DNA from 4 places in the Pseudoalteromonas sp. CR1 genome. Region 4 is predicted to be linked to each of the others. Evidence: predicted binding sites of a transcription regulator. Region 4 holds the regulator's gene; each other region holds the start of a gene.

Region 1 (4,452 bases), on a different contig from region 4:
ACTTAGTATTTTTAAATAAGCAAGGCGCCCATGTACTTTACGCGAATGCTAATGGTTACAATAAAACCATGGCTGACGTTAATTTTAATATTGAGTTGGGTGAGCTCAGTAACGGTGAAAAACGCAAAATAAAACAGCTTATTGATATAAACAACGATGGCTATTTAGACTTTATTACCAAGCAATATAAGCCAGTGAAAGGTATGGATTCGCTCGATATTGAAATAGCGCATAACCTTTATTTGGGTAATAAAACAGGTTTTAGTGAAACACCTATTAAATTGTTAAATACCAGCGGCCCTAGTCAGCTTGTATTTGAAACAGACTTTAATAACGATGGCTTGATAGATCTTCAAACAATGGACTTGGACATTGGCCTTGGCACTATTGCTTCTATGGCTATGGGCGGTGGTAAAACTGACGTAGATGTAGAAATGAATATTTATAAGCAACAAGCAGATGGCTCATTTGCCAGCAAATCAAGCATAGAAATTGATCTTGAGATGGAAATAAATATGAGTAATGGCGATGCAACCCCGCCTTTATACATAGGCGATATAAACGGCGATAAAAAAACCGATGCAGTCTATAAGTACAGCAAAAAAACGCTCTATGTTTACTACGGCGATGAGAACAATTTGCTGAGCAAAAAGCGTAAAAAAATAAAGTTAACTTTACCTAAAAAAAGTAAAGATATTTTGTTAGTTGATATTAACCAAGACGGTAAAAAAGACTTTGTGTTTAAATTTACCGAAGAAGATGGCACCAGTAAAATATCAACCCGCTTAAACTAACCACCTACACAAAAAGCCCAGTATTACTGGGCTTTTTGTGTCAGCTTTTACACATATTTACGCTTTAATACTGAGTAACGAATCAAATTTAGACAAACCAAACTTTTCTTGAACAGCCGAGAGTATAGCGTCTTTATCTTCATCGTTTATTTGGCTTGAATACTGCTCGAGTAATTCATCAAGGTAACTTACTACATCTTCTGTATTAACTTGCTCTAGTGAATTTTGTGGCGGTGGAGGCGGTCTTTGCCCTTCAGGGCGGCCAGCATCACCAATACTTTTAGCATCAAATTCAAGCTCGCTCATTAATTCTGCCAGCTCTTTAGTGGGTGAAATACCCTGCTCTTCAAACGCAGCTTGAATGCTTTTTGCATCTTCAGAGGTTAAGCTTTCGGGATCAAACTGCGCTAGCGTTTCTTTTACAAAATCACTTTGTTCTGACGTTAGCGATACAGCTTGGCTTTTTTGCTGCGGGATAAAACTAGTAGCGTTGTTGTTTATAGAGTTGATCATGTTAGTTTCCTTTCAACGTTCACGACGAGGTGGTTTATGTTCACTTAATTCTTGCTCGCTGATTTCCCCATTACCGTCAGCATCAATTTCATCAAAAATAGTCTGTGCGTCACCGTGAGGTGGTTTTTTAGTATTAAATTCATTAAAACTAATTGCACCATTGCCATCGGTGTCGAGAGTTGAGAAGTCTGGCTTAGGCGGTTTGTTATTACTTCCTTTTGCAGCAATATTGGCTGAAAAAACAATGCTAAGTAATACAATCATTGCCGTTGATGTTAAATGCTTCATAGTAATAACCTTATATTCAGGGCGTGTTGATAGCGTAAAATTACACTTTAAAAACGCAAAAAATGTGCAAACAACAAGGAAGTATTAAATAATTTAAAAAATTGATGTGTTCTAGGGCGTTCTGGTTGCTCAATTTACAATCAGCAGATAAGCTAACGCAAGCGTGTGTAAATGCGCGTAATACTGCCCTTAATTCTCAAAGCTGATATACTGCTTGAGCATATAAAACAACTAATTACAGAGCACTTTTATAAATAATGATTAATAACCAATTCCACTTAGCAGGCAAGCTGTGAAAACACCAAAACGCTTACAACCCCTTATCGATGACGGTTTAATTGATGAAGTACTTAGCCGACTAATGAGCGGTAAAGAAGCCGATGTATTTGTAGTTCGCTGTGGTGAACACATCCGGTGTGCCAAGGTTTATAAAGATGCTGTTAAACGCAGTTTTAAAAAAGCCGCACAATACCAAGAAGGCCGTAAAGTTCGCGGTGGTCGTCAAGCACGTGCCATGGGGAAGCGCTCAAGTTATGGGCGCCAGTTAGAAGAAGAAATTTGGCAAAACGCTGAGGTTGATGCACTTTCTCGATTAGCTAGGGCCGGTGTACGCGTACCCGACACATACTGCTGTGTTGATGGTGTATTACTTATGGAACTTGTGTCTGATAGCGATGGCGATGTAGCGCCGCAGCTAGGCCATGTAAGTATGAGCAAAGAAGAAGCTATAAAACAACATAAACAAATGATGCATTACATTATGCTTATGCTGTGCGCGGGTATAATTCATGGTGATTTATCAGAGTTTAACGTGCTTGTTGACGATAAAGGCCCTGTGATTATTGATTTACCGCAAGCTGTAAATGCGTCAGCAAACAATAGCGCTGAAGCTATGTTTGCTCGTGACGTAAACAATATGCGCCGATATTACAGCGAGTTTGCTCCTGAGCTGTTAAATACTCAGTATGCCAAAGAAATGTGGGCACTATTTGAAGAAGCAAACCTAACACCTAACTCTATACTTACAGGTGAGTTTGAAGATAACAGCGAAGAGGCTGATGTTGATTCTGTACTTGACGAAATCCAAGCCGCAGCCGATGAAGAACAAGAACGTTTAGCCCGTATCAACTTCACTGACGACGAGTAATAACACTCATCTTTATGGTAATCGCTTTGCTCCCTTATTGCGGGTGTACAAAGCGATACCCCACCCCATAAACAGATTGAATCACACTCTCAGTTTTAGTTAACTCATCAAGCTTTTTGCGTAATTTTTTTATGTGGCTGTCAATTGTTCTGTGGCTAACAATGCGCTGATCGGTATACATGGTATCCATTAGGCTATCACGTGAATAAACTCTACTCGGGTTATTAAACAACGGTTTAAATAACTGAAATTCAACGTTTGTAAGCTCAATGTTGTTATTTTTATAGTTCACTTTGTAGGTGGTTTCATCTAATTGCATTGCCGACGTTTGAGCCTGCGAAGTATTAATACGCCTTAAAATAGCTTTAACGCGGGCAACCAGCTCTGCGTAACTAAATGGCTTACAAATATAATCGTCAGCGCCTAACTCAAGCCCTAACAGACGGTCTATCTCTTCTACTTTAGCCGACACCATAATAATCGGCACTGTGGAAAAGCGCCTAATCGCTTTACATAATTCAATTCCGCTTTGACCTGGTAACATTACGTCTAGCAAAATAAGGCTCGGCCTATTAATTTCAAGCCACGGAAGTACGTCATTCCCATGGTGTATTTGGTGAGTATTAAAATGATGATTCATTAAAAAATCACTCATTAAATTAGCCAATTTTTTTTCATCTTCAACTATTAATATTTGTTCACTCATTGGCATCTCGCTTTGTCATATAAGTCCTAGTCACTTATTAAAGTAGGTAAATTAAAGATTAGATTTAAACATTGTTAAATGGTTGGCAGGCGTATAATAATAGCTAAACCGCCTAGGTCCGCTTTTTCTGCGACTATCTCACCATTATGACCTTCAACTATATGTTTACAGATTGATAAACCAAGGCCTGCTCCACCTTCTTGGCGGTTACGCGCACCATCAACCCGATAAAGGTATTCAAACAAATGCGCTAAATGTGAAGACTCTACCCCAACGCCATTATCCTCGATGCTCAGCTCAATAAATGATTGCTCTTTTTTGCTTATGTTTTCAGCGGTTATTGTAATAGTAGTGCACTGAGCATAGTGCACAGCATTCATTAAAATATTGTCAAATAGCTGCAATAGCCGTGTTTTATCAGCCTGAACAATAGCGTGTGTGGCGCTGTTAAATACGTAAATATTAATTGCATGTTGTTCAAAAAGTACCTGATATTTTTGCTCAATTGTATTTAACAGTAATGTTAAATCGGTTGGTTGCATGGTGTAATGCATCCCCCCTAATTCAGCACTATTTAGCATGTGTAAATCATCAATCAACCGCTTTAAATGCATTGCCTCATCGTTAGCAGAGCTAATGTTTTGGGTGTTGGGCTCTCGTATGCCAAGTAGCATGGCCTCAAGTTCACCAAGTAAAATGCTCATGGGTGTTCTTAATTCGTGAGAAATATTTGCCAGCCAACGTTTACGCACTTTTTCATCTTTAGCGAGCGTAAAGGCAAGCATGTTAAAGTCTTCACTTAACTGACCTAACTCGTCTTTTCGATCAAGGGTAAGCTTAGTGGTGAAGTTACCTTGGGTCAGCTGGTGCATACCTGTTGCAATTTGTTTTACGGGGCTGACTAAGTGTCGTGATAATAAAAAAGTTAACAACAAGGTAAATAAAGCAGCGGCTATAGCAATTAGCCATAAGTAGTTGGTTTGCTGCTCTAAAAAGTCAAGCTC
Region 2 (4,452 bases), on a different contig from region 4:
ATCGCGCGAAGCTCATAATCTATTCCAGACTCAGTGCAACGCTCAGCAAGTGAATGGGTTGCAAGCACCACATCAATTCGCAGGCCGCGATTATCTAAAAAGCCTTTAGAGCGGTAATCAAACCATGAATATTGATCGTTCACCTCGGGGTAGAGTTCTCTGAATGTATCTTTGAACCCCCAATCTAGAAGTGTTGCTAGCCATTGACGTTCTTCTGGTTGGAAAGAGCACTTACCTGTTTTTAACCAGCGTTTAGCGTTTACCTCGCCAATACCTATGTCCAGGTCTGTAGGGGATATATTTATGTCACCCATAACAACCACATCTTGTTCGGGAGAAAGGTGTGTATTTAAGTGGGTCATCAAATCTTTATAAAATTGACGTTTATACGGGAATTTAGTTTCGTGGCTAATGTTATCGCCTTGCGGGAAATAACCATTCATAACTGTAATGTCGCGGCCGCTATCTTGTTCAATAGTGACACTGATCATACGCTTTTGCGACTCTTCTGTGTCGGTAGCAAACCCTTTTAAGACCGATTTTGGCTCTTTTTTGCATAACATTGCTACGCCGTAATGTGCTTTTTGACCATGAAAGTAGACGTGGTAACCCATTTTTTGAACATCGTCTAATGGAAACGCTTCATCATGAACTTTAATTTCTTGTAAGCCAATTACGTCTGGTTGATGCTTATCAATAACAGCTTGTAATTGGTGAAGACGAGCACGCAGACCATTGATATTGAAAGAAATCACTTTCATTCGATTTACCTTTAAATTAGTGCTTATTTTAATGGTAAATTGTATCAGTAATTTAGCTTATATAACATGTCTGAAATGACAAAATAGCTGCGCAAATGTTGATCAAATGCTGGTGAAAGTTTAAACATTGTTAATGTTGTATTAATTTATAAAATAAATAAAAAATTCAATTGATCTGCACAATATTGGCTATATAATGCGCGCAAATTCATTGGCAAACTCGTTCACATAGGATCTCTCATGAAAGCACAATTATTTTTAGCGGCAACATTATTAGTATCTTCTTCTGTTTCAGCTCAAAGTAACACTTACTTTAGTCAAGACAACTCAATTGAGTCTAAATTGTGTGTATTAAGCGCAAACGAAGGTTTTTCTGCGGCACGTAAATTAGCAGCTAAGCACAACGTTTACTTATCGCGCTTTTCACAAAGCATTATGTGTAACGGTCAAGATATTCGCGATATTGCAAAAAAAGATTCAACAAACAACATAATTGAAAACAAAGTAGAAGTGTTTGCTAAAGACGCTCAACAAGAAACTCAACTATGTATGACTGCATTAAAGCAAGGTTTAGCGCCAGTACGCCAAAAAATCGGTAACTTAAACTCGCTAAAATGTAATGGTCAAAAAGTTACTGATTTTGTTAAGCGTTACCAAAATGCTGCAATTTAATTAGTACAACAAGAATTAACGAGAGCCCAGCTTTTATAGTTGGGCTTTTTTTTTGCAAAATTTACAAGGTTGATTGAAAAGGTTTCAAGGCTAACGTATTGAAATAGAATGAAAAACATACGGTCAACTTGCAAGTTATTGAAATTTATATTTATTTCATTTTGGCATTAGACTTGTATTAGTTATTGTGACATTTACTAACAACGAAGGACACGTCTTATGAAAAAGTTAGCATTAGCAACAACTATCCTAGCAACATTAAGTTTAGCGGCTTGTGCGTCTAATCAAGGTCTTGATAAAATAGATAGCGACTTTGCAAGTCTAGACAACGATAGTGACGGTTTCATCTCAAAAGTTGAAGCTGACGATGATAATATTTGGGGGCATTTTTCTAATATCGACACTAATATGGATGAAGAAATTAGTCGTAAAGAATTCAATGCCTACATGCAATTAAATACTGGTAAAGTTGCTACTGACAGTGATGTGAGCGAATCAGCTTTTAAAGCAAATATTGCTAAATTTGATAAAATTGAAAGTAGCTTTGCAAGTTTAGATAACGACAGTAATGGTTACATATCAGTTGTTGAAGGTAACGACGACGATATTTCTAACCACTTTGGTTACATGGACAAAAACAAAGATAAACGAATTAGTAAAAACGAGTTTACGGGTTACATAAAGAAATATGGTAAAGCCGTAGCTGAAGACGATGCATTAAAAGTAATTAAACACAGCTAACTGTGATTTAGTTTTAAAACAGCAAGCCAGTTATAGTAACTGGCTTTTTTTATGGGTAAAGCTCAGTAAGCGCTTATCTTTCCAGGTTGAAATTACAGCAATCTGTTTGGTGTTTAGGCAAAATAGAGTCTACTTAGTGTGGTTATTCCCTATAAATTGGCAACAACACAGGAGCCGTTATCGAGCCCACAAAGTTAAAAACTTTGCGCCGAATTAATCAACCCCTAATTTAAACCCATCTTCATTCGTAAAGATAATAGACCTAATAAAATTACTAGATATATTTTCCTAGTTAGTGCTTATTCTGTCATAATAGATGGCTGTGTATTTTTATTTATTAAGAGTGTATATGGCTGGGCGGCGAATTAGTGATGAGCAGTTAGTTGAAATCATTGAAGCTGCAATTTTTGTTGCAGACAAACCCATAAGTAAACGCCATATTAAAGACACTGTTTTAATGGATATTGCAATTTCTATGTCACGAATAAACCATGCCATAGAAACGATACAAACACATTTTCAAACCCGTGGTATCCGCCTTGTTGAAGTGGGCAGTGGTTATCGATTTCAAGCGTGTAGCAGTTTAAGTCCTTGGTTGAGTAACCTTTGGCAAGAACGAGCGCCTAAATACTCACGTGCTTTATTGGAAACACTATCACTTATTGCCTATCGTCAACCCATTACACGTGGCGAAATTGAGCAAGTAAGAGGGGTAACAACGGGTTCGAATATAATTAAAACCTTACTCGAAAGAGAGTGGGTTAAAGTAGTAGGGCATAAAGAGGTACCGGGTAAACCCGCTTTATACGCCACAACTAAACAATTTTTAGATTATTTTTCATTAACGGGTTTAGAAAACTTACCTGCGTTACCTGCGCAACAAGAAAGTAAAATAGACCAGTTATTAAGTGATCCTTCTGTGAGAGAACCATCCGAATGAATGTACAAGGTGAAAAGTTACAAAAAGTCCTAGCCAGAGCTGGTGTAGGCTCGCGCCGTGAAATGGAAAAATACATTGACGCAAACCGCGTTAGTGTCAATGGCAAAGTCGCTAAACTCGGTGACCGCGTTGAAGAAACCGATTTAATTCGAGTAGACGGTCATACCGTAAAAATTGAAGAGAAAGCAGACAGAATTTGTCGTGTGATAATGTACAACAAACCAGAGGGAGAATTGAGTACACGCAAAGACCCTGAAGGTCGTCGTACTGTATTTGACAGACTACCTCGTATTGATGGCGATCGTTGGATAGCTGTAGGCCGACTAGATGTAAATACATCTGGTTTAATGTTGTTTACTAATGATGGTGAATTAGCAAATCGTTTAATGCACCCAAGTTATGAAGTTGAGCGTGAGTATTCTTCGCGTGTGTTTGGTGAAGTAACAAACGAAACACTTAAAAGCTTGATGCGCGGCGTAGAACTTGAAGATGGTCCTGCAAAGTTCACAAATATTAAACCGCTTGGTGGTGAAGGAATTAACCGTTGGTTTAATGTGACGTTAAATGAAGGGCGTAACCGCGAAGTTCGTCGTTTGTGGCAATCTCAAGATGTTGAAGTGTCGCGTCTTATCCGTATTCGTTATGGTAAGTTAGAGCTCGACAAGCGCGTTCCACAAGGTGGTTGGGTTGAATACGACTTAGATACCGTTAACTATTTACGTAAAACGGTTAAGTTAGGTCGTGAAACGCAAACTAAACTTTCAGTTATGCCAGAGAAACGTAAAGACAAACGCGCTAAAATTAATCAAATTAGAAAAGCGGTTAAAAAGCACAATCAACGTGTTAAGTCGACTAAACGTAAGTAACATTTTAACGTTCATAAAAAAGCCGCATTGTTGCGGCTTTTTTTATTTAGGCTATTAAAAATTAATACCTGTTACTTTTTTATTTGTGCATCTAATGACTCGCCATTGACTGTAGTTGAATCATCACTCATTAAATATAAGTAAGTAGGCATTATGCTTTCAGGCGTTGCCAACTTATCTCTATCTTCACCCGGGTATGCCGATGCGCGCATAGATGTACGTGTGGCGCCTGGATTAATACAGTTTACGCGAATGTTTGTTTTACCTACTTCACAAGCCCACGTTTGCATCATACCTTCAACTGCAAACTTAGAGATGGCATAGGGCCCCCAAAACTCACGGCCTTTTCGACCAACACCTGATGAGGTAAAAACAATAGACGCGTTGTCTGATTTACGCATTACGGGGAATAATGCTTTGGTGATCATTGCTTGAGCTGTCACATTAACTTTCATGATGTTCTCAAACGTAG
Region 3 (4,452 bases), on a different contig from region 4:
TTTCGTCAGTCGACGCTTGTTTAGAGTGTAAATTAACAAACCCACCATTACGCTGACTCGAACCGAATAAAACAGGTGGAGCGCCTTTAACAACATCTATCTGTTCTATAGAGTTGAACGATAAAGGAACACCAAAGCCGTTGTTTCCTGCTTGACGACGTGTTCCATCTTGAAAAAGCTCACCCAATTGGCCACGAATAGTAGGTAAACTTGGCGCACCAAATCCACTTGCAGAATAGGTGTTTGGGCTTACTGCTAATACGTCTTGTAAAGTAGTAATGTTTAGTTGCTCTATTAACTCGCTTGAAATAGGTGTTACTGAGCGTGCTATGTCTTGCAATGCTAAATTATCGCCAAAAGGGCCGTCAATTGTTTCATTTTTAACAGAAAGTCCTTGAGACTTTATAACTTGGCCTGCCACTTCAATATGCTCAATCGAATCTTGTGCTTGCGTTTTTTCAGCTGCAAAGGCTACAAGGGGAGTGTTTAATATAGTGGCTAAGGATAATGCTAAGTATGCGTGTTTCAAGCGTTGTCTCTCTAGTGTAATTAGTTACTGGCGATAAAGACCGAAAAGAATAAAAATATCTTTCAATCAAAGTTTAACTTTTTTAATTTTTAGAATGGATGTTTGTAAATTATGCTTATTATAGTCTTTAAACGTTAACTATTGTTGATTACCGATTCGCATTAAATCTTAATAGTCTGAAATTAATCATAGCTTATACGGTCTTGTTCAATTCTTGGTTTATTTATATATTTTTAAAGGAAATTTTATGACAGGTTCTTTAAGTAGCGATGTTCAAAGCCGTTTACAGTGGTCACTTTTGTCGCTTCGTTTAGGTGTTTTTATAGTAATGATAATGTGGACTCTCGATAAGTTTGTGAATCCGGGTCACAGTGCACGTATATTCGAACACTTTTATGGGATTAATGGCTCAACTGACGTTGTTGCTTATGTATTGGGCGCGCTTCAGCTTATTTTAATGTTGGCATTTTTAGCAGGGTTCAAAAAACGAATTACTTACGGTGTGGTTTTTATAATGCATGGTTTGTCTACGCTATCATCGTATAACCAATATATAGATGGATTTAATAACTTATTATTTTTTGCAGCGTGGCCAATGTGGGCAGCGTGTTTTGTTCTGTATTTATTACGTGATCAAGACATTAAATTCACAGTAAAGTAGAGCGCTAATACAAAAAATGGTTATAAGCTAATTAGCTTATAACCAAAAGTACACAGGGAGGTGTATGAATTTGTTACCTGCAATGGTTAGTGCATTGCGTCGTTGTATTTATCGCCTAGGCGCTCTTTTTGGCCTTCAGACAGCGCTTTACCCGCTAGCTGAAATACCTCATGTTCTTCTTCATCTAAATGATGATGCACTAAATGGTGTAATTTTTTAGCCTCGACCAACCATGCCGACGAGCTCATTTCGGTGTCTTCAAGTTGTTCAATTAATTCGTCTATTTCGTGGTGTTCGGCAACGCTATGACGGGCTTTTTCTTGTGTTAAGTCTTCACAAATTAATGGATTATAAAAGTAACGCTCTTCAAATTTGGCATGTTCTTCTAGCTGCGTTTTTAGCTCATCCATTAAGCTGTGGCGTTTTTGTGTATCGCCTTTTGTTTGAATAAGCGCATCAACTAATTCACGTTGTTTATCATGGTCATTACGTAGTGCTTCAAAAATATTCATAAATCTTCCTAATTAATTACGTTGCTTGTAACGAGTGAAGCAAACGTAGTGCCATAGTGTAACTTTATGAAATTACTTGGTTTTATATTTGTTGTGTTTGCTAGGCTGTTTTATCTATGTATTTTTTACAGACAAGAGGGTGAAATAATTTCTTACTTACTAAGCGTGCTGATATTTGCTAAGCCCTAATGCGTCTAGGGCTGCTCTACATTAACTTGATTGCGGCCATTTTGTTTGGCTTTATAAAGAAGCTCATCGGCATGGATGATGAGTTTTTCAAGTGAGCGATTAGAAGAGGTGCTAATTGCTGCGCCTGCGCTAAAAGTAATGGTTTCTGTGTTTTTTAAGCCTTGTATTTCACTACAATAATTAGTTAGCGCATTAGCAATAGAATCGAATGTTGCTTCAACACTTTTTTTATCTACTGTGTTTAAAACAAATAACCATTCTTCACCACCATAGCGGCCAAATTGGTCACCATCGTCGAGTATACTTTGTGCTGCACGCGCAAAGGCAACAAGCACTGCATCCCCTACATCATGGCCATAGGTATCGTTGATATGTTTAAATAAATCTAAATCAACAATAGCAATAGTTGCGTTGCTTTGTTTAAGTGTATTAGCGGCTTTTTTCATTATACCGCGTCGATTAAAACTTTTAGTTAAATAGTCTGTTAGCGCCATACTGTAGTATTTTTTACGCTGAAGTACCTGTTTATAAATGAGTAATAACGACACAAGAACTAAAATAAATGCAATTGTTGCGCTTAAACGCCAAATAATTTTTTGTTGATATTCTTCTTTAGCAAGTAGCTCATTTATGTTTTTGTCGTATTCTAATTGAAGTATTTTTTCTTCTTTTTCTTTCACTTCAAATTTTATTTGCAGTGTTTTAATGTTTGTTTCGCTGGTGGCTTCGTAATGCTTTTTTATAAATGTAAGCATTTGCTCCATAGCATCAAATGCATCGTCTGTTTTGTTTAGGTTTCGTTTTAATTGATATCGCTTTTGAAGAAATTCAGCTTTGTAAATGCTGCGACTAAAGTCGTCTAACATCGAAAATACTTGATCATTCATTTTATCGGCTTTTTCAGGTAAGCCTTGTTTTGAATAGATATCTAACATTAAGATCATTGTTGCTAGTTTCATATCGCCTATTTCAGCTGCACGGGCAACTTTAAGGTTTTTATTTGCTAGGGTTAAAGCGTCTTCGTAGTTTTCTTGTTTATACAAAATGTTAGCAATTGAATACTGTGCAAAAGAAAGTCCTTTTTGCATATCAACAGATTCAAAATAGGCGAGTGCTTTATCAAAATAAATAAGTGCTTCTTGTAGCTTGTTTATTTCAAGCAATACGTTACCTAAACTCCAATAGGCTTTTGCTGTATATAAGCCATCTTGTGTTTGCTGGTAAGCAACGAGTGCTTTTTTAGCGTAAATAATGCCTTTTTCTTTTTCGTCTAAGTAATTATAAGCGTCGGCTATTTTTCTATAGAAGTAACCTTGCGATGCAATATCATTTTTTTGAATTGCTAGCTCTAATCCGTCAAGTGCAACACTTAAGGTTTTTTTTAGGTCATCTGTTTCTGTATAATAAAACGCGAAGGCTTTTAATATGATAATTTTTTCGGCGGGTGTAGATTGCGCATAACGCGTTTCTAATTTTTTAATAACATCGCTTGCTTGTTTGAGCTTTTTTTTCAAGCTCAGTAATTTTAGTTGTGACTCTAAAAATAGCAGTAAAATGTCGGGCTGTTTAGGCAGTTGTTGATTTGCTAAATACTCATTAAGGTGGGCATTTAGCTCATCATACTTTTCTTGTCTAAAAAGAAGCTCGGCATAAATGGCAGCGGATTCTAAATGTAGTGAGTTACTATACTTTAATTTACTCAGTTCATACGCTTGAGTAATTTGTTTTTTGTTTTGCAGGTAATCAAGCTTATCGGTTCTTACATTTTTAATAAGTACGCTTACGGCTTTTTGGCTTAACTCAATGGAGGACGTATTTGCAGAGTTAGCAGTACTTTGAAAAGTGGCAAGTAAAAAAAAGATAACGACAACCGGCTTAATCACTGCCCTGAGGTAGCTCATTTGCGTTTGTATATTTATCATCATGTTAGTCCCTTACCAATTTAGTATACGTTACTTAATACTACGACAACGCTCAGTTATTTAAACTGTGTGCGTAAAATTACACCCAAAATGTGTAGCTAATAAAATATAAATAGATGTTTTCACGGCGTTAATCATGTAATCACATTATCATAAAAGTTATTTTAAAAAATATCTACGTCCATAATCTTAGTATTAGCACGGTATTAAACGCATAATTTAATGCTTAATTATTAAAAATCAGCGGCAACTTTAAACTCTAATCGTTCATGAGTAATCGGGTGTGTGAACGCCAAGTACTCAGCGTGCAGATGTAATCGGTCTGCTTTTTTACCATAGTGTGTATCACCAACAATAGGGGTATTTAAACCCAAAACATGTGCACAGTGCACTCGCAATTGGTGTGTGCGGCCTGTTTTAGGATATAGCTGCAAGCGTGTTGTGTTGTTTTTTCGCTCAAGCACTTGCCATGTTGTTAGTGAAGGCTTACCTTTTTGGTAACACACTTTTTGGCGCGGTTTATCATCAAAGTCTGGTGTAAGGGGTAACTCTATAGTCCCGCTTTCTTGCTCTATGTTGCCGTCGACTAAAGCAACGTAGCGTTTTTCTATTGTGCGCTCAATAAATTGTTTTTGAATG
Region 4 (4,452 bases):
TGTGTTTTCTGATGGTCGTATTTATCTGGGTAACCAAGGTGAAGAGCTCAAAGCGTTTAATACAAAAGATGGCTTTGGCATTAAAGCGCTAATTAACAGCGGCTTTGACGTTGCGGTTATTACCGGACGACACTCAAAAATAGTACAACAGCGTATGACAAGCCTAACAGTACAACACATTTACCAAGGTCAAGAAAACAAACTCCTCGCTTATGAGGAGCTAAAATCAAAGCTTAACTTATCTGATGAGCAAATTGCCTACATTGGCGATGACGGCCCCGACATGCCGGTAATGGAGTTAGTAGGGTTTGCTGTTGCAGTAAACGACGCGCATCCGCTGATAAAACGTTTAGCGCATTACACCACACAAATGCTTGGTGGATTTGGTGCAGTGAGAGAGCTTACCGACCTGCTAATGCTTGAAAACAACAAACCCTTGACCACCAAAGGTACGAGTTCATGAATGCTGCGCGCATCATATTAAGCGTTTTATTCATCAGCTGTATGGTTTGGCTTTGGTACCCTTATTTCACACAAGTAAGTTTACCGCAGCAAACCGAAGCAGACATAATTGCAAAGCCCGATTACACTGCCATAGAGCTAAAACAAACAGCGTATGACGAGAATGGGAAAATTAGCCATAAAGTAACGGCAGCGCGAATGGAGTTATATCAAGAATTAGGATTTACCTTTTTTGATAAACCCATTTTTACGCTTTATAACGACAAACAAACGTGGCGAATTAACGCTAACGAAGCAACACTATACGAAGGCAGACAATTAATACTAGAAGGTAACGTTGTTGCTAGTAATTTAACTGATAACGCAATGATAGATAAAATAAATGCTGATAATATTCAGGTAGATATAAAATTACTAACGATGCAATCAGAACAACCTGTCATTGTTACAGGACCCAATTTAAAGATCACCGGTAAAGGCCTCGAAGCCGATTTAAAAACCGAAGTGATAAAACTAATTAACCATACGCGAACTATTTATTATGACCAATAAACTATTAACACTCTTTATTATTCCAACATTTATACTTGCACTCGGTGCAAATGCTGCTGAACCAACGGCGCCACTTGCTGCAAATCAAATTTCGATTAGTGCAGATAAGCAAGAAGGTCAACTGAAAGAAAATGTAGGTATATTCGAAAAAAACGTTGAAATTATTCACGGCGACAGAAAAATTACTGCTGACCGCCTAGAAGTGCATAAACGCGATGAATTGGGTGATAACAAGCAACTGTTAATTGCCACAGGTACACCCGCTTATTTTGAAGAAAAACAAGCCAACGGCACAATAATGAGCGCCAGCGCTAATGAAGTTAGATACGATGTTTCTAAACGTTTTTTAACATTAATTGGAGATGCACAGGTCTCTCAAGCTGGGCAAAAAATGAATGCAAAAAGCATTACCTACGATATTGAGCAACAACTCATTAGCGCCGAAAAAGATGAAAGCTCAACTGACCGCGTGCACACCATTTTAGTACCTGTGGAGCCAAAAAAAAGCGATAAAGGTCAGCCATGAGTACATTAAAAGCAGAGCTATTAGCCAAAAGCTACAAAGGCCGAGAAGTCGTTAAAAATGTAGGCTTAGAAGTTAAAGCCGGTAGCATAGTGGGTTTACTTGGTCCAAACGGTGCGGGTAAAACCACCACGTTTTATATGATTGTAGGCTTAGTCCCTAGCGATAAAGGTAAAATATCTATCGACGAGAACGATATTACTCTTTTACCTATGCACAGTCGTGCTAGATTAGGCATTGGCTACTTGCCGCAAGAGTCGTCTATATTCAGAAAGTTAACCGTATATCAAAACTTAATGGCTATTTTAGAAACTCGAAAGGAGCTCACTAAGCAAGCCAGAGAAGATACACTTAATAATCTATTGGATGAATTTAGCATTCAACACATTCGCGACAGTAAAGGTATGGCACTATCGGGCGGAGAGCGTCGCCGAGTAGAGATTGCACGTGCTTTAGCTGCAGATCCAAAGTTTATTTTATTAGACGAACCGTTTGCCGGCGTTGACCCTATTTCAGTGTTGGATATTAAAAAAATTATTGAACACCTTAAAAACCGTGGTATTGGTGTATTAATAACAGACCATAATGTAAGAGAAACCCTTGATGTTTGCGAAAAAGCCTACATTGTTTCTCATGGGGAACTGATTGCTTCTGGTGCCCCTGAACACGTATTAAACGATAAAACTGTACGCGATGTATATTTAGGCGAGCAATTTAGGCTGTAACATTTACGCCTTATTTGTATGCATCTGCTAGTATTAATTATAACAACTTAAAAGGATTGTTAGAGATACATGAGGCAATCACTACAGCTGCGCATGGGCCAGCAACTTACAATGACACCTCAGTTGCAACAAGCTATTCGCTTGCTGCAATTAAGCACATTGGATCTTCAGCAAGAAATACAAGAAGCGCTCGACAGCAACCCATTACTTGAGGTTGAGGAGCAAGACTATGCCGATGACCTAGCAGGCAAAAATGAGCAAAAAGCAGATAATGATGAAGTGACAGTAAGTGCATCTGCCGATGAAGCCCCCAGTGAGTATGAACAAGACAGTGGTGAAGCCCTTGCAAAAGATACCGTCAGTGACGACATGGCAATGGACGTTAGCTGGGATGAGTACATGAGTGCCGCCCCAGCATCGTCTTCAGGCCCCATGCCTGAAGATGAGTCTATTTATCAAGGTGCATCGACTGAAACGCTTCACGAATACTTAATGTGGCAATTACAACTAACGCCATTTAGCCCTACGGATGAAGCGATTGCTATTGCAATAGTTGAAGCCGTGGACGACTCAGGCATATTAACCCTCAGCTGTGAAGAAATTTTAGAGAGCTTTAATCAAGATAACGACGATGACGTTGAGGTTGAACTTGATGAAATAGAAGCAGTTTTAAAGCGTATTCAATTATTTGACCCTGTTGGTATTGCAGCACGAAGCTTACAAGAATGTTTATGTATTCAGTTAAATCAATTTGATAAAGGCACCCCTTTTATTGACGAAACAAAAATGATTTTAACCGAGCACATAGATTTGTTAGCTGCTCGCGACTATCGTACATTAATGAAAAAAACGAAGCTCAAAGAAGATGAGCTTAAAGAAGTAATGACACTTATTCATACGCTTAACCCAAAGCCTGCAGACACAATAGTGCGAGAAGAGTCTGAATATGTAATACCAGATGTGTCAGTTAAGAAAATTAAAGGCCGCTGGGTGGTTGAACTAAACCCAGACAGCATGCCAAAAATTCGTGTAAACAGCCAATATGCTGCAATGTCGCGTACAGTTAAGTCGAGCGGTGATAGCCAGTTTATTCGCTCACATTTACAAGAAGCTAAATGGTTTATTAAAAGTTTAGAAAGCAGAAACGACACGCTTTTAAAAGTAACTAACTGTATCGTAAAGCAACAACAAGGTTTTTTTGAACACGGTCCAGAAGCCATGAAACCTATGGTTTTAAATGATGTAGCCGAAATGGTAGAAATGCACGAATCGACAATTTCGCGCGTAACGACTCAAAAGTACATGCACACACCGCGTGGAATATTTGAGCTTAAATACTTTTTCTCAAGCCATGTAAGCACCGAAAATGGTGGAGAATGTTCATCCACAGCGATACGAGCACTTATCAAAAAACTAATCGCAGCAGAAAACTCAGCAAAACCATTGAGTGATAGCAAAATTGCGGATATATTGGCTGAGCAAGGAATTAAAGTAGCAAGACGTACAATCGCAAAATACCGCGAATCTCTTGCTATTCCACCGTCAAATCAGCGAAAGAGTCTGATCTAAGACGCTAAACAAAGAGGGTAATGCTTATGCAACTAAATTTAACTGGTCGTCATGTAGAACTAACTGATTCATTAAGAGACTATATAAATACCAAATTTGCGAAGCTAGAAAGGCACTCTGATCATATTAATAATGTTCATGTCATTCTTGATATAGAAAAATTAAATCAAAAAGCAGAAGCAACTATTCATGTAAGTGGCGCTGAATTATTCGCATCCACTGAACATCAAGATATGTATGCAGCGATTGATTCATTGATTGATAAGCTTGACCGTCAAGTAATTAAACACAAAGAGAAGCTTGCTCGACACTAATATGATGAAACTAAGTTCACTTATATGCCAGGACTGCAGCAAAGCTGCGGTCCTTTTTAATAGTAAAAAAAGAATTTTAGAGTTTATTAGCGAGCTTGCTCACGATAAATTACCGTATTTGTCTCAACAAGATATTTTGGGCGCTTTATTAACTCGCGAAAAGCTAGGTAGCACAGGAATAGGAAGAGGCATAGCTATTCCACATGGTCGAATGAGCGGCGCACAAGAACCTTTAGCATTAGTATTAGTAAGTGAAACACCGATTAACTTTGATGCTATAGACAATCGACCAGTTGATATTTTTGTT

Evidence for each region. Region 4 encodes sigma-54, which starts transcription at its own class of promoters, with help from an activator protein. Its sites were predicted from a motif close to GTTGGCACGNNNNTNGNNT; they were not measured.
Region 1: the regulator sigma-54 is predicted to act here: its motif matches at 1,649-1,667, upstream of KZZ04_RS08260 (EF-hand domain-containing protein).
Region 2: the regulator sigma-54 is predicted to act here: its motif matches at 1,594-1,612, upstream of KZZ04_RS03085 (EF-hand domain-containing protein).
Region 3: the regulator sigma-54 is predicted to act here: its motif matches at 1,740-1,758, upstream of KZZ04_RS05955 (hemerythrin domain-containing protein).

Annotation. Positions count from the first base shown of each region.
Region 1 is NZ_JAHXRM010000007.1:55,696-60,147, reverse strand. It holds gene KZZ04_RS08270 (VCBS repeat-containing protein) at 1-794, shown strand, start outside; gene KZZ04_RS08265 (hypothetical protein) at 852-1,307, opposite strand; gene KZZ04_RS08260 (EF-hand domain-containing protein) at 1,320-1,595, opposite strand; gene KZZ04_RS08255 (PA4780 family RIO1-like protein kinase) at 1,888-2,742, shown strand; gene KZZ04_RS08250 (response regulator) at 2,777-3,448, opposite strand; gene KZZ04_RS08245 (ATP-binding protein) at 3,523-4,452, opposite strand, start outside.
Region 2 is NZ_JAHXRM010000002.1:46,643-51,094, reverse strand. It holds gene xthA (exodeoxyribonuclease III) at 1-761, opposite strand, end outside; gene KZZ04_RS03090 (hypothetical protein) at 1,002-1,433, shown strand; gene KZZ04_RS03085 (EF-hand domain-containing protein) at 1,653-2,174, shown strand; gene scpB (SMC-Scp complex subunit ScpB) at 2,524-3,114, shown strand; gene rluB (23S rRNA pseudouridine(2605) synthase RluB) at 3,111-3,980, shown strand; gene KZZ04_RS03070 (YciK family oxidoreductase) at 4,052-4,452, opposite strand, start outside.
Region 3 is NZ_JAHXRM010000004.1:165,141-169,592, reverse strand. It holds gene KZZ04_RS05965 (TonB-dependent siderophore receptor) at 1-529, opposite strand, end outside; gene KZZ04_RS05960 (hypothetical protein) at 777-1,190, shown strand; gene KZZ04_RS05955 (hemerythrin domain-containing protein) at 1,277-1,702, opposite strand; gene KZZ04_RS05950 (tetratricopeptide repeat-containing diguanylate cyclase) at 1,897-3,816, opposite strand; gene KZZ04_RS05945 (RluA family pseudouridine synthase) at 4,047-4,452, opposite strand, start outside.
Region 4 is NZ_JAHXRM010000001.1:16,472-20,923, reverse strand. It holds gene kdsC (3-deoxy-manno-octulosonate-8-phosphatase KdsC) at 1-463, shown strand, start outside; gene lptC (LPS export ABC transporter periplasmic protein LptC) at 460-1,014, shown strand; gene lptA (lipopolysaccharide transport periplasmic protein LptA) at 1,004-1,540, shown strand; gene lptB (LPS export ABC transporter ATP-binding protein) at 1,537-2,262, shown strand; gene KZZ04_RS00110 (RNA polymerase factor sigma-54) at 2,332-3,831, shown strand; gene hpf (ribosome hibernation promoting factor) at 3,858-4,145, shown strand; gene ptsN (PTS IIA-like nitrogen regulatory protein PtsN) at 4,150-4,452, shown strand, end outside.